DNA from 3 places in the Paenibacillus sp. FSL H3-0302 genome. Region 3 is predicted to be linked to each of the others. Evidence: predicted binding sites of a transcription regulator. Region 3 holds the regulator's gene; each other region holds the start of a gene.
The links. The regulator LexA, encoded in region 3, represses DNA repair genes until DNA is damaged. The targets are predictions, from matches to a motif close to CGAACATATGTTCG.
Positions count from the first base shown of each region.

Region 1: a site for LexA is predicted at 1,901-1,914, ahead of recA (recombinase RecA). Genes of this name have one in related genera too.
Region 2: a site for LexA is predicted at 1,718-1,731, ahead of MHH50_RS22930 (ImmA/IrrE family metallo-endopeptidase). Genes of this name have one in related genera too.

Region 1 covers NZ_CP150284.1:4,166,394-4,171,201, forward strand. Annotated here, with positions in the region: gene MHH50_RS18370 (RecX family transcriptional regulator) at 1-656, opposite strand, end outside; gene recA (recombinase RecA) at 767-1,831, opposite strand; gene MHH50_RS18380 (competence/damage-inducible protein A) at 2,132-3,418, opposite strand; gene pgsA (CDP-diacylglycerol--glycerol-3-phosphate 3-phosphatidyltransferase) at 3,527-4,114, opposite strand; gene MHH50_RS18390 (YajQ family cyclic di-GMP-binding protein) at 4,270-4,761, opposite strand.
Region 2 covers NZ_CP150284.1:5,159,472-5,164,279, forward strand. Annotated here, with positions in the region: gene MHH50_RS22910 (cytidine deaminase) at 106-522, opposite strand; gene MHH50_RS22915 (NucA/NucB deoxyribonuclease domain-containing protein) at 623-1,060, shown strand; gene MHH50_RS22920 (hypothetical protein) at 1,142-1,291, opposite strand; gene MHH50_RS22925 (YjfB family protein) at 1,441-1,617, shown strand; gene MHH50_RS22930 (ImmA/IrrE family metallo-endopeptidase) at 1,781-2,332, shown strand; gene MHH50_RS22935 (hypothetical protein) at 2,399-2,560, shown strand; gene MHH50_RS22940 (DUF3139 domain-containing protein) at 2,922-3,257, shown strand; partial or broken gene MHH50_RS22945 (phosphomethylpyrimidine synthase ThiC) at 3,354-3,491, shown strand; gene MHH50_RS22950 (sigma-70 family RNA polymerase sigma factor) at 3,821-4,315, shown strand; gene MHH50_RS22955 (hypothetical protein) at 4,312-4,808, shown strand, end outside.
Region 3 covers NZ_CP150284.1:3,869,497-3,874,304, forward strand. Annotated here, with positions in the region: gene MHH50_RS17130 (HAD family hydrolase) at 1-288, opposite strand, end outside; gene MHH50_RS17135 (hypothetical protein) at 323-844, opposite strand; gene MHH50_RS17140 (DUF896 domain-containing protein) at 894-1,103, opposite strand; gene MHH50_RS17145 (LysM peptidoglycan-binding domain-containing protein) at 1,213-1,626, opposite strand; gene lexA (transcriptional repressor LexA) at 1,879-2,505, shown strand; gene MHH50_RS17155 (L,D-transpeptidase) at 2,685-3,023, shown strand; gene MHH50_RS17160 (hypothetical protein) at 3,174-3,554, shown strand; gene MHH50_RS17165 (hypothetical protein) at 3,777-4,355, shown strand; gene MHH50_RS17170 (methyltransferase domain-containing protein) at 4,356-4,808, opposite strand, start outside.

The sequences.
Region 1 (4,808 bases), 300 kb from region 3:
ATATCGCCCGAAAATCCACGGCGCATAAGGAAGGCTCCAGTCTTTCTTCGCTTATCTGAAGCTTCTCCACGGATGAGATTCCATTTCTTGCGCCCAGTTTCGAGTGCGCTCTCCAGCTCTTGTTCAGGAGTAATATTCTCCAAAGCTTCCGATATAAGGGTTTTGTCAATCCCTTTCTCACGTAGCTCTTGTCGAATCCACATCTTCCCTTTCCGCTGGTTCGCTATTCGTTGCTCTGCCCATTGCTTAGCATATAAAGGGTCATCAAGAAGTCTTTCCTCCTGCAGCCGCTGCACCACTTCCGCAATAATAGTCTCTCCTATTTCCTTCTGGCGTAAACGGCGAGTCATTTCCATAGCGGTGCGTGGTTTACGTTCTAGATAACGGAGGCCTTCTACATAAGCTCGTTGACGCTCATCAGCTACAACAATTTCAACCAAATCAGCCTTCATAAAAGAATTACCAGTAATCATTCGATATTTAATCATGACGTCCTCGTGCACAGTCATGTTATATGCTCCGAAATGTATGATATAACGGTGGTCAGATTTCTTTTGACGTTCTACTTTAGTGATCTCTAAGAGTTCTCCTTCAGGAAAATCCGATAACACCTGCTCATCTTGTTCTTCTGCTTCAAAATCCAGTTGTATTACCATAGTTGTTTGTCACCTCGTAGCAATAGATCGGTTATCGTCTTACTTTCATTACTTGTTAAGAAAAGACACCCTGCAACAATCAATCACAGGGCGTCCTATTGCTTAATATACTATTCGATTTCGAGAAGCAATTTCTCTTCTTCTTCTTGCTCTGCAATAATATCTTCATTCTTCGGCGCAGCAACAATAGTGGATAAATTACTTGCTTCACGGATCTTATTCTCAATAATAAGGGCAATATCCTGATGTTCCTTCAAAAACTGTTTAGCATTCTCACGGCCTTGACCGAGACGCTCGCCTTCGTAGGAATACCATGCACCACTCTTATTCACGATATCCATTTCAGTACCGATATCTACAAGACTTCCCTCTTTAGAAATCCCTTCACCGTACATGATATCAACATCAGCCTGTTTAAATGGAGGAGCTACTTTATTCTTCACAATCTTGATCTTAGTACGGTTACCAACCACATCGTTCCCCATCTTGATGCTCTCTACGCGACGTACATCTAAACGTACAGAAGAGTAGAATTTCAATGCACGACCACCCGGAGTTGTCTCAGGGTTACCGAACATAACACCGATCTTCTCACGAAGCTGGTTGATAAAGATAGCGATCGTATTGGATTTGCTAATGGCACCAGAAAGCTTACGAAGCGCTTGAGACATCAAGCGAGCCTGCAATCCGACGTGGGAATCACCCATATCGCCTTCAATTTCAGCCTTAGGTACCAAAGCAGCAACGGAGTCAACGACAATAATATCAACGGCTCCACTACGAACAAGTGCTTCGGCGATTTCCAGCGCTTGTTCACCCGTGTCTGGCTGAGAAAGCAGCAATTCATCGATATTTACGCCCAAGTTACGTGCATATTTCGGATCAAGCGCATGCTCGGCATCGATAAATGCAGCTTGTCCGCCTTGTCTTTGCACTTCTGCAATAGCATGAAGAGCAACTGTTGTTTTACCTGAAGATTCCGGTCCATATACTTCAATAATACGTCCCTTTGGAAGTCCGCCTATACCTAACGCAATATCAAGTGCCAAAGATCCGCTAGGTACAACTTCCACTTGCATATGCGTGGATTCTCCCAGTTTCATTACCGAACCTTTACCAAATTGTTTTTCTATTTGACGAAGCGCCATATCAAGCGCTGCACGACGATCTGACAATCAGACCACTTCCTTCACTGTTTATAGTAATATAATAACGTGTTTTTAAGGTCTTGCCAAGCTTTTTTTCGAACATACATTCGTTTTTTTTGTCTTGGGCGTTATTTATCCCTTTTATTGTAAGCCTCCCTCCGGAGATAGAAGTTAATTAAATTCCCCACTTCACCGGACATCAACGACTTATGATCATGAGTAGCCATCGTGATCAAAATCTCTGCAAATATACAAAAAACCGCAGCAAAGAAATCTCAGTGCCACGGTTCTTCCGTATGTGTTTATTATAACTGGGCTAATCTCCCATTACAAGTCTGAACCCTCAAGAGGTGTCTCCACCTTGCGTTCCTCAAGTCTCCGCCACAGACGATACAGCAGAGCCTTTACAGTACGCAACCGGATATTTTCCCGTGTACCTTTAAGATTAAGCTCATAGACCTCTGTCTTACGTCCCCGTTCAGCCAAGCCGATAAATACAAGTCCAACAGGCTTGCGTTCAGAATAACCCGGTCCGGCTACACCTGTAACAGATAAGCCGAAATCACTGTCTGCAATCATTCTCACTTGGTCAGCCAACACCTCGGCAACTTCTCGACTTACGGCTCCAGGAGCATTGGGTCCCTCCAAATAAGCACTTGGCACATTCAGTAGCTTTTTCTTTAGGTCATTCGAATAGCAGACGATTCCGCCGGCAAACATCGATGCACTGCCTGGAATATTTGTTATGCTCTCCATCAGCAAACCTCCGGTGCAGCTCTCTGCCGCACTTAAGGTCAGGCCGGCATCCGCCATCCAATCCACAATCAATTGCTCCAGCGGCACATCAATGTTCGCATACAAATGTTCCGGCAAAATCTCCTTGATTTGTTGTTCCAGTATCTCCAGCTTTTTTGTAGCTTCATGCTCAGAAGGGGCCTTTGTCGAAATACGAACAGTTACCTCTCCCTCTTTGGCATACGGAGCAATCGTTGGATCAGTCTGACTGCGAATCAGTTCGATGAGCTTGTCCTCCAGCAGTGATTCTCCGATGCCGGCAAATTTGAGCATTTTTGAATAAAGCGGTGTTTCGTTCGTCAAGGCGTGCTGCTGTAGCCACGGTACTGCTTTATCTACGAACATCGGTTTCATCTCACGAGGTGGACCTGGAAGCACAATATAATATTTCTTCTCATGCTCAAAAGCAATCCCAACCGCAAGACCGATTTCATTCGGCAACGGTGTAGTTCCTTCAATTATAAGTGCCTGTTTGCGGTTATTTTCGGTCATAACGATCTTACGATCATCAAAGAAGCGTTGTACATGATCCATCGCCAAACGATCAATATGGAGCGTTCTACCTAGCGATGCAGCCAGTGCGTCTTTAGTCAGATCATCCTCAGTGGGGCCAATTCCGCCCGTAAAGATAATAACGTCGGCCCGACTCTGAGCGATCTCGATGGCTTGCTGCAGGCGGCTGCTGTTATCACCGACAACGGTTTGAAAGTATACATCGATCCCGATGGCAGCTAGCTCTATAGACAAAAACTGGGCATTACTATTCACGATTTGACCGAGCAAAAGCTCTGTCCCTACTGCAATAATCTCCGCTTTCATACCTGGCTTTCGCCTCCTCGTTATAATGTAGGTACACTGCTTTTGGATTTCAAAAAAGGTAATAGGTGCTTCACCTATTACCTTTCCTTGTATATCCAGCTTACATGCTTACGCATTATGCAGCTGTAGCAGATCCTTATTCTTCACAAAATAATCAATTCCAGAATAAATAGTGATCAGCGCTGCGGCCCAAATAGCAATATCGTCTACAGGAATACTGACAAATTGAAATGGGAAATTATTCAACAACAGCAGTGAGATCGCAACAATTTGTACAACCGTCTTTATCTTGCCCCATTTGCTGGCGGCAACCACTTTTCCCTCTAGCAATGCAATCTGGCGAAGTCCGGTGACTGCAAACTCACGACTGATGATTACAATAGCAATCCATGAATCGCATCTGCCCAGCTCCACAAGTGAAATCAGAACTGCAGATACCAGCAGTTTGTCCGCAAGTGGATCAAGGAGTTTACCGAGATTGGTGACCATATTATATTTCCTAGCAATGTAGCCGTCTATTCCATCCGTGCTGGCCGCAAGCAAAAAGATTACAGCTGCTACCAAATGATTAACAGATAGCTGAAACGAGCCCCAATGTATCGGTTCTGGATAAAAACTGAAATCCACCAGTAAAAAAAACATCATAATCGGGATCAGGCAAATACGAGCTAGCGTGATGCGGTTGGGCAAATTCACTGAAGTTTTCCTCCCCTAAATCGTTCATACAAATTGCCTAAATCAGGCTAATCCATTTCTACTTAAGCAAGTATATTATAGCAATAAATAGGTGTCAAAAAAACAGAAAGCACCCCGCGTTGTTAGTGCTAATAAGCACTGCGGGGCACAAAATTCTATTTCATGTTCATGAATTGTAGATCCAGCGGCAAATCAGCTTTACGCAAGATCTGAATAATCTGCTGCAAATCGTCGCGGCTCTTACCGGTCACACGAATTTGATCCCCTTGGATTTGGCTCTTCACCTTTAATTTTGAATCACGGATCAGAATATTAATTTTTTTCGCATTCTCCTGATCAATGCCTTGCTTAAGCCCTAAACGTTGACGTACAGATCCCAGGGAAGCCGGTTCTACTTTACCGAAATCCAGATTTTTTAGGGTAATGCCTCTTTTCACCATCTTTGATTGTAAAATATCAATAACAGCGTTGAGCTTATATTCGTCTTCAGAGGCGATTATAAGTGCGTCTTTCTCCAGCTTCAGACTGCTTTTGCTGTTCTTAAAATCAAAGCGGTTGTCGATCTCTTTCTCTGTTTGGTGAATAGCATTCGTTAACTCCTGCATATCCATTTTGGATACAATATCAAATGAACATTCTGAACTCATTAAACTCCACGTCCTTTATACAATTAGTCTGCTACTATTATAAGAGA
Region 2 (4,808 bases), 1.3 Mb from region 3:
ATGGACATGAAGTTGTAAAATAAGTTGGGACGATATAAGGAACTGCTGAATAAATTCACGGCTCAACAAAAAAAGGAGCTCCGCGGCTCCTCATTACTTTTTTTCTTATCTCGTGTACCTTAAAGGCAATAGTTCAGTGATTTCATATTTAGCTAATCGGTCATCCTCCGATACAATTATCTTGCAGTCTATTCCATAATCCGCAATTAACTCTCGGCACATGCCGCAGGGAGAGACTACTTTAATCTCTTTTTCCTCGCTGTCTGGGTCAGAATGCCTTACCGCAACAATCGTATCAAATTCCTTATAACCTTCGGATATCGCTTTGCCAATCACCATCGCCTCTGCACAGACTGTAATCCTCCCCATGCTGGCTTCCACATGTACCGCTGTAAAAATCTCTCCTGTTTTAGTACGAAGCGCTGCACCCACATGGTGCCGTCCCCATTCATAACGCCTGGTAATTATATCTTCGGCAGCCGCAATAAGCGTCTGATCCTCAATGGTAATTATGTACTCCATATCCAGTTCCGTCCTCCTTTATTTTACCTAATTATATTAAATCGCACTGAATTATGATATAAGATATACTATTTTAAGTGCCAAAAAAGGAGGAGCAGAATTGAAAGTAAAAAAATGGATCTCCAGTCTCATCATTGTTGCATTACTTGCTTTGGCTAGTTACTGGTTTGAACAAAACGGAGAGCCTACAGACCCCTCGTCTCCATCCGATTCGAGTGTTGTTCAGCTAACCTTCCCATCAGACCGCTATCCTGAGACCGCCAAGCATATTCAGGATGCCATTGCGAAAGGTGAATCCGCCACATGTACGATTAACCGAGAGCAGGCTGAAGAGAACCGTAAAGAGTCCTTAAAAGGGATTCCCACTAAAAAGGGGTATGACCGGGATGAATGGCCAATGGCTATGTGTAAGGAAGGCGGCGTTGGTGCCGACATTGAATACATAACGCCAAGCGATAACCGCGGGGCAGGAAGCTGGGTTGGCAATCAGCTGGAGGATTATGCAGACGGAACCCGGGTAGAATTTATGTTTAAATAACGGTCTGTCTGACCAGCCCCAGGCAATAGAATAGCCCCACCTGGCATTCGCCAGATGGGGCTACACTGCACATCAGCTAACTTAGAATAAGCAAGCTTTAGTGATGATAACCAGCAAGATGAAAAGTACCAGAATTGCTCCTGTTGAAGTCCAAGGACTACACACCGGACCTACTGATGCTGGACTTACTACCGGACCTACGTTACAACCACAACCATGTTCCATTCCCATTTTCAATTCCTCCTAATGATTAATGACTACAGCACAAGATATGTAAAAAGGAGATAAGCCGTTTGGGCGAATTGGCAAACAAATGCCAATCACCTAATGAATTGAAGGTGGACAGTCGATAAACAGGATATACACAAAGGAGGTGCAATATGGATATAGCTGCATTATCAATGGCAATGAGCCAAGCATCCTTAGCTCAAAATGTAGGGATACAGGTCATGAATATTGCCAAGAATCAGGCTGAAACCCAGAGCCAAACCATGGTGGAAATGCTGGGCAAAAGCGTTGCTCCTAATTTAGGAAAAACACTTGATATTAGTGTGTAATTGCTTTATGCTAAGGATACATGAGAACGAATGTTCTTGTGTATCCTTAGCATTTTTTTACTCTACATAGCCCTTCGGGCTTTTCTTTTGCGCATTTATGCGAACATACGATCCCATTAGTGATTTATTAGTGATTTTAAACGAGGTGAATAAGTTGGAGAACATGAAATCATATTATCAAATGACTGTGCTTGAGAAATGGACGGAGGATTTATACAAGCGATTAAATCTTCATCAGCCCTCACAAATTTCAATATCGTATATTGCAGAGCGGCTTAATATCTGGGTTCATTATTTGGATGTGAGAAGCAAGAGCATTGAAGCGTCTGCAGGGATGTACAGCCTGTTTATCGACAACCGCCTTCCAGCCAATCTTCAACGGCTAGAGTTTCTTCATGAACTGTGTCACCTCCTTCGCCATGGCAGTGATAATCAGACCTTGATGCCAGAGCATTTCACGCGGGCACAGGAGGATGAATCCGAGCGTTTTATCTTGTATGCGGCGATGCCTTACTCCATGATCTCCCGCATGACATTGCCTGAGCAACGGGAGGATGCCATCTCCTATCTCGCAGCAGAATTTCAAGTTCCTGCCGAGCTAGCCTTACAGCGGATTGATCAGATCCAAAGACGTGTGTTCCAAGGGCAATTATTGGCCGTGATGGGAAGAAACGAAGAACGACTGACACATATTCGCAACGGATCACGGAGATAATAAGCTTAGTTGCAATAGTGCTCTGCATATTCATTTATGGTGGAATTTCTCGTGAGGGGGAACGACATGGAAGCCATTAAAGTAATTGAATTATTACTGACTCATCCGGATTATAATGTAGATGCAGTACACCCCGAAATCCCGGATTTCGTGGGCATTGAGACGATTGAGGTGGATCACGAAACGGGGACCTTCTCCATTTTATTGCAAGAACCCAAAGAGGACTAAAAGAGAATCATTATTCTTCATAAGTTAAAAGGCAGCAAATATAGTATGTCCCGGCAATTCTTCGTTCGCTTATGCCTGGATTACTATTGTTATTTGCTGCCTTTTTGTATAATCTGTTATGCAAATACAAACTGTATCACCAATAAGAACTAGAATAATGAATATACCGACAAAACCCCATATTAAAAACCATAAGATTTCCACCCCGGCAGCCTTGGACTTACCTGGTCCTCCAGCATCTTAATTTGCTGCTCCAGCTCCAGTATTTTCTCTTCCTCCTGCGTCATATATCTATGAATGACATACCAGTCTCAGTATATTATCTTATACTATATACAAATTATTTATATGGAGGGAATTAATGAAGAAAAAAACAAAACTAATCTTCATCGTTCTAATCCTTTTAATCTATGGAATAACATCCTTAGCCCTCCACTCCTTCCAAAATCATATGAACAGAGAAGTCATTCATTATCTAGTAGAGACGAGAAATTATAAGAAAGAAGATTTTGATAAAGTATACACCCAGATTGCCAAAGCTCCCCTCGTAAGTACCACGGTGATTTTTGCAGACGAACCCTACGCAAGATACTTTTATCGAAAAGAAAATGGAAGGATCTTTCAATACAGCAGGGCTCCTGTTAAAGGTAATGATCCTAGCTATACATATAAACATATCGAGGAGAATCTCCCGTGAAGGAGTTGCCCTATAAAAAAGACGCGTTTGTCCAGCAGTCAGCACTTTGCTGCTTGGGCAAACGCGTTTTTTTGATCTTCCCTGCTCTAAATAGGTAAACATCGTTTGCGTAGACAGGTGATGGTAGAGGGTCCAGAACATGTGCCGATGCACTTGACTAAAGAGAGTATGGATAAGCAACTTGAAACTTGTAACGAAGCCCCTTTTTATACATTAGGTCCACTGACTACAGATAACATTGGCGTGGTTCTTAGCAGCTATCGGACACAGTTGATCTTATGCGCGGTATAACACTCCATTTCAAAGTGTAGCGGACCCCATAGCCTTTATTGGCATGAAAAACACCATATAAGACCTCCTTTTTAAGGAATAGCGTCACTGAAGTCCGCGAACCTGCTCAAAAGCCTATAAATATGCAAATAACGACTTTTGAGTCCGTAAGCCTCTGGAGATAATTTATGAATAGGCATTCTTTACGCTCAAACATAAGGAATTTTCTCAGGAACAAAATGTGACCTAATGCCGTCCTAAATGGTGTTATAGGTAAAGGGGGGCACAGTATCATGCAGCGATCCATGACCCGGCCGGGAAATCATGTGATGAAGAGTTACGAAATCTACGCAGATATGCTGTTCCGGATCGCTTTGGTCCATCTAGGCAGCCGGCAAGATGCCGAAGAAGCCACTCAGGATACCTTCATCAAGCTAATAGAAAAAGCGCCGGAGTTCAAAGATGCCGAACATCAGAAGGCATGGCTGATCCGGGTAATCACCAACCATTGTAAAACACTACTGGGCAGAGGCTGGCGCAAGCGCGAGGTTAAGCTGGAGAGCGCTGAGCCAATTGCGGCAGACAGCCCCGAGGATTGGGCTCTGCTGCAGTTAGTTATGGCGATGCCCATGAAGTATAAAACCGTAATCCATCTTTATTATTACGAGGACTATCCCATCCAGGAGATCAGCAAGATTCTGCAGATTAGTCAGTCTGCCGTGAAGATGAGACTTCAGCGGGGACGGCAACTGTTAAAACTGGAGCTGGAAGGAGCGGAACCACAGTGAAGGAAGATCAGTTTCGAACAACATATAAGAAAGCGGTGGATTCGATGAAACCAGGTGAAGAGATGAAAAAAGAATTGTTCAATAAAATAGAGCAGCGGCAGGAGCGGAAGCGTCCGCGCAAAACCGTTTATATCGCGGCAAGTGTCGTGCTCGCCGCAGGAATCGGTCTGGCTGGGCCTAGTATATGGCAGCAGTTGAACAGTCAGAGCTCCCCAGGGCAGGTTGCCCAGGTAACTCCGGGAGCAAGCAATGCTGGCAATTCAGGCACAGCTACATCCGGCAGCATTGTCATTCCCAAGCTGAAACTGCCAGATAAGGAGTCTGGCGTGAAGGCAGATATGATCGCCTTGGTCGTGTATAAAAATAATATTTATACACAGTCAGCGACTCGCATTGACGCTGCCGATGCTGCTGCTCTGCGCGGTGATAAGTTGGGACGCACTACAGGCGGCATCAACGAATGGAGCGGTAACGACGAATATATTGAGTTAGC
Region 3 (4,808 bases):
ACGATATACCGGTGCAAGCTGCTCCAATTGACGGAATTCTGGCTGTTCACCTGCCGTAAAGTTAGCCCAGAGTGCTTCATATGGATTAATTCCGATCATCTTTGTAAATGGGAACGTCTCATAAGATTCATACAAGCTACTTGCTTCCTTACGAACTGCAACTTCTAGTTCTTGTGGATCGATCGTATCCCCGGCGGCTTCACAAGCAAATCGAAATGCTTCTTCGACGCTCCGATCATCCCACAACAATGTATCATCAAGGTCAAATAGTACAGCAGAAATTGGCATTACAGGTCTCCCTCTCCCTTTAACTGGTCTAGTTCTATTCGTGAACTACTTCAATGTTGTGAGCTTTAGCGAATGCTTCTAATCGTGTACTCATCGCATTAGTATCATAGCGATTCATAAGTTTTGTGAAAATCCATTTCGTACGTTTCCCTTTGTGCTTAATGACTACAGCTCCACGCGAAAGGGTGATTTTCTCAATATCTGCAGCTGGAAGTCCGCGTTCGCGATTGAATTTAATAGTGGACAGTCTTGCTTTTTCCACCTTCAAGTACGGACGACGGAAGAACAATAGCGCTGCCAGCAAATAGTACAGTACTACTCCCAGCCAATTAGCCAGCATGCCATTGCCTTTGGCCTGATCAATAGAACCAACTACCCAAAACATAGTGCCAAGTATCACTAACACTACCGGAAATGCAATGTTGCGACCTTTAAAGACTTCGGCATTCTGGGTAGGAGATTTAGAGGCATAAATCGTATCCTTGCCTTGTTTCTTTCTTTGCTTGTTGATTTGCTGTGTGTTGCGTTGAACCATTCTTTCCCAAGAACGGGCCATGTGCGTTCCCCCTAGTCATCCTGAAATATCTATGAAAAGGAACAGCGAGCTAATGTTTAAGCCCCTTGTTACCTTGTTCATGCTCATCGTTATCTACTACTTCAATAGTATTTAATTGTGCTCGGAAGTTATTGCGGATATTCCCCAGGTAAATTTCACGAAGCTTGGCGCGTTCCGCCACTTCCTCTTGATTAAGGCCTACGCTCTTCTGTTTGCGTGCCAATTCGTTAATTCGCGCGACCAACTCATCAATATTCAATACTTTCCCTCCCCCTATAAATTAATTCTAACTCTGCCATGAGAAAAAGAGCTTGTCAAGGTCTACTCCCTGCAAGCTCTACTGGTCATTCTATTATGTTCTCAGAAAATTAATAAATAGGTAAAGTAAGTATGTCTCCAGCGTTAATTTGACTACTCTTAATCCCACTTGAACGTTTAATTCCTTCTATATAAACAACTGTCTTCATATCAGCTGGTTTATTCTTAAGAGCAATACTCCATAGTGTATCTCCACGTTCAACCACAATCCGCTTCTCTTCCTTCATTATAGTCGTCGATCCTGCAAACACATTTCCCACTACTGTTAGGCCAGATAATACTAGCACGAAAATCAATATTAACTTAATAAAGAAATCTTGACGGAACAACGAAATCATCCCTCCAAGCAAACGTTCCGTTATCTCTTTCACCTTAGCGGAATTACGGGCAACGTCATTATGTCCTATAGATTCAACCACTGGGGCCTTGTCGTAGATGCTGCGGTATGTACTGTATTTTAGCATAATCATCATCCTCCAAACACTTGTTCTTACTTTCGAATTTATAATAACACGAACATGTGTTTTGTTCAATACTATTTCAGAACAATTGTTCTCTTTTTTTTTGAGAGACTCAAGCGGTTCATTTTATTATCATTTGTCTACCATTTTTTAACTCTAGCAGATTAATATTTATAATAGTTAGAACTTATGTTTGTGCGAACGGTAGTTCTATGTTATAATTTTCCCAAACATTACTATATGGGGTTGATTCCAATGTCAAAGATTTCAAGTCGCCAGCTGGCGATCCTGGAATTTATACGAAGCGAAGTCCGCAGCAAGGGTTATCCACCTTCCGTCCGGGAAATTGGAGAAGCTGTTGGCCTTGCTTCCAGCTCCACAGTTCACGGTCATTTGGACCGGCTTGAGAAGAAGGGACTTATTCGTCGAGATCCAACGAAGCCACGTGCAATAGAATTACTAGGCCAAGAGGATTCAGAGAATGTTCACCAATTCGCGCAGACCATCTCACGGATTCCTGTCGTAGGTAAAGTTACCGCCGGGGTACCTATCACTGCTACAGAGAATATCGAAGACTACTTCCCACTTCCTACTCACTATGTAGGTGACAACAAAGTATTTATGCTGTCTGTCATGGGTGATAGTATGGTTGACGCAGGCATTATGAATGGTGACTATGTGATTGTTCGCCAACAACAAACAGCGGACAACGGAGATATCGTTGTAGCCATGACCGAAGAAGATGAAGCAACCGTTAAGACCTTTTACAAGGAACGTGATCATATACGGCTTCAGCCGGAGAATCCAGCTTATGAGCCGCTTCGCCTTAATCGCGTAACTATTCTCGGAAGAGTCATCGGATTGTTTCGAGATATCCACTAAGTATGCACTTCTAACATAAAAGGCTGTTCCGCATATGCGGAACAGCCTTTTTTCTACGTTTTTTTTGCTTTTCCAACCACTTACGAACATTTGTTCCCAATGGCTAAAATGGCCATTTTCTATGAATAACCCTTTAGGCGTTCTGCTCATATCCTAATTAGAAAGGAGTGTTGCGTATAATGCCCAACTACCGAATTATTGTAGATCTGACCCAACGAATGTTATATCTTCTGGACAATGATATTGTGATTAGAGGTTTCCCTGTCGGCATCGGTAAGATGTTAACCCAATCCCCAGTGGGTGAATTCACTATTATTAACAAACAACCCGACCCAGGGGGTCCCTTCGGTGTGTTTTGGATGGGACTGTCTAAACCACACTACGGAATTCATGGAAACAATGACCCTTCCTCCATTGGGAAAGAGGTGTCCCACGGCTGCATCCGGATGTACAACGAGGATGTGTTAGCACTCGCTGCTATTGTCCCTATAGGCACACGAGTAACGATAAGAAATTAAATTCGAATGGAGGCTCGGCAACCCCCAAATCACATTAAAAAATGGGGGTCATTACATAAGTAAGTATTTTTTCATTAGCATACTAGGAGTTTGGTGATTATATGTCGAATATTGTTAACAGGATTGCAAATTGAAAAGGATGTGTTTAGTTTGAATAATTCAAAAATTAGAACCCTCGTCGATTTTAAAGTCGATGCACTGGGTAAGCTGTCCGGTTTACTTTTAAATGATGAACAAGCTAGTGGAAAAAAAGTGAATTTGCTCACCTCTTTTGGCAGCATTCAGGGAATCGTCTCTCCAACCGTCTCCAACAAAGAGGATGTATTTGATTTAAAATCTTTGATGGATGATGTAATTGTAGACGAATACATATCTTATTTGGGAGCAGAACACCCTGATAAAAATTTCAGCTATAACTTTGTTGTCCTCAATGACGTTACTGTAAGACCTTATGCTAGTTATGGGACTCCGATCGAATACAAACAGCTGATTGTTTATACCGATCATATCACTGCCTTCAATTTTCTATAGGTTTTCATAATCATCTTAAAAAGCACCCTTGCAGCAACCCCCAATTTTGCATCATTTGCAGAATCGGAAGGTTTCTCTGGGTGCTTTTTTTGGGTTAATCGTGAAGCCGATCCTATAATTCCACGAATTTCCCTTTTAAAAGATACTAGTGGAGATCATTCAGGCATATCTTTCAATAAGCAACAATTTGAGTCTAATGAGATAACTAGGAGGTGTGATTATATGCTGATTATCTTGATGTACTTATTTGCTATTTTAGGAGTTGTTTTAATTCTAAGTGCCGCCATTATAAAATTGAAAACGCTATCTGCTTCATCTGAAATTTCTAAGCTAGTTAATGCGACCTCATCTTTTAACATCAGCTTCACCAAAACATTCATTCCCCCCAATCAATCTCACTTGATCGCACTTAACGAGCCTAATAAAAAATTGGCAATCGGTACCAAAAATCCGAAGAGTAACAAAAAAGCAGTAGCAAAGCTATACTCTTTTGATAATGTAATGGGATCCGAGATTGTGGTTAACGCACTTACCCTTTCAAAAGTATCCAAAAGACATCAAAACAGCAAAACTACTGCAACAAGTGCAGATATTAATGTCCTTAAGGACACCGATGAAGAAGCTAATGTGATAGAAGAGCTTACGCTTAAAATATATATGAACAGCAAAGAAACGCCTGTGTATTGTATCTCCTTCTTGCCGGGTTTATTGCCTATTCAACAATCCGACAACCAGTACAAGGAAGCTTACTCCCAAGTACAACAATTACATGCACTGTTCAGGTCAATCGTATCTGAATAATTAAGTTGTTTTTTGCGCAATAAGATGTGTGAAAATAGCAACGTCCTTGTATGGAGATAAACTGCTTAACTTAAGCTCTAGCTCCACCATTTCTACATGCCATTGCTCATCCATTTTTATTTCATTATCCACAATATATCCGTAGATATTATGTATTCCGTATATACTTCTAATCTCATAACCACACTCCGCGAGCCATTCCACTAATTGATCTTTTGTATAGATGGTAATGTCTGTTTGAATAATGCCGCTATATTCCTGCGTGTTTCCAATACTGTCTATAGCCCCCATAGGATCTTTATTCATAACGGCTTTTTTCATCACTTTTGCCACTGGATTATGAGTTATAAGAGAAAGCATTCCGTTTTCATTTTGTTTTTTACTAATGTCCATTAACAATTGTTTTGGATCATCGAGATATTCAAGCACATTATGGCAAAAAATCCAGTCATA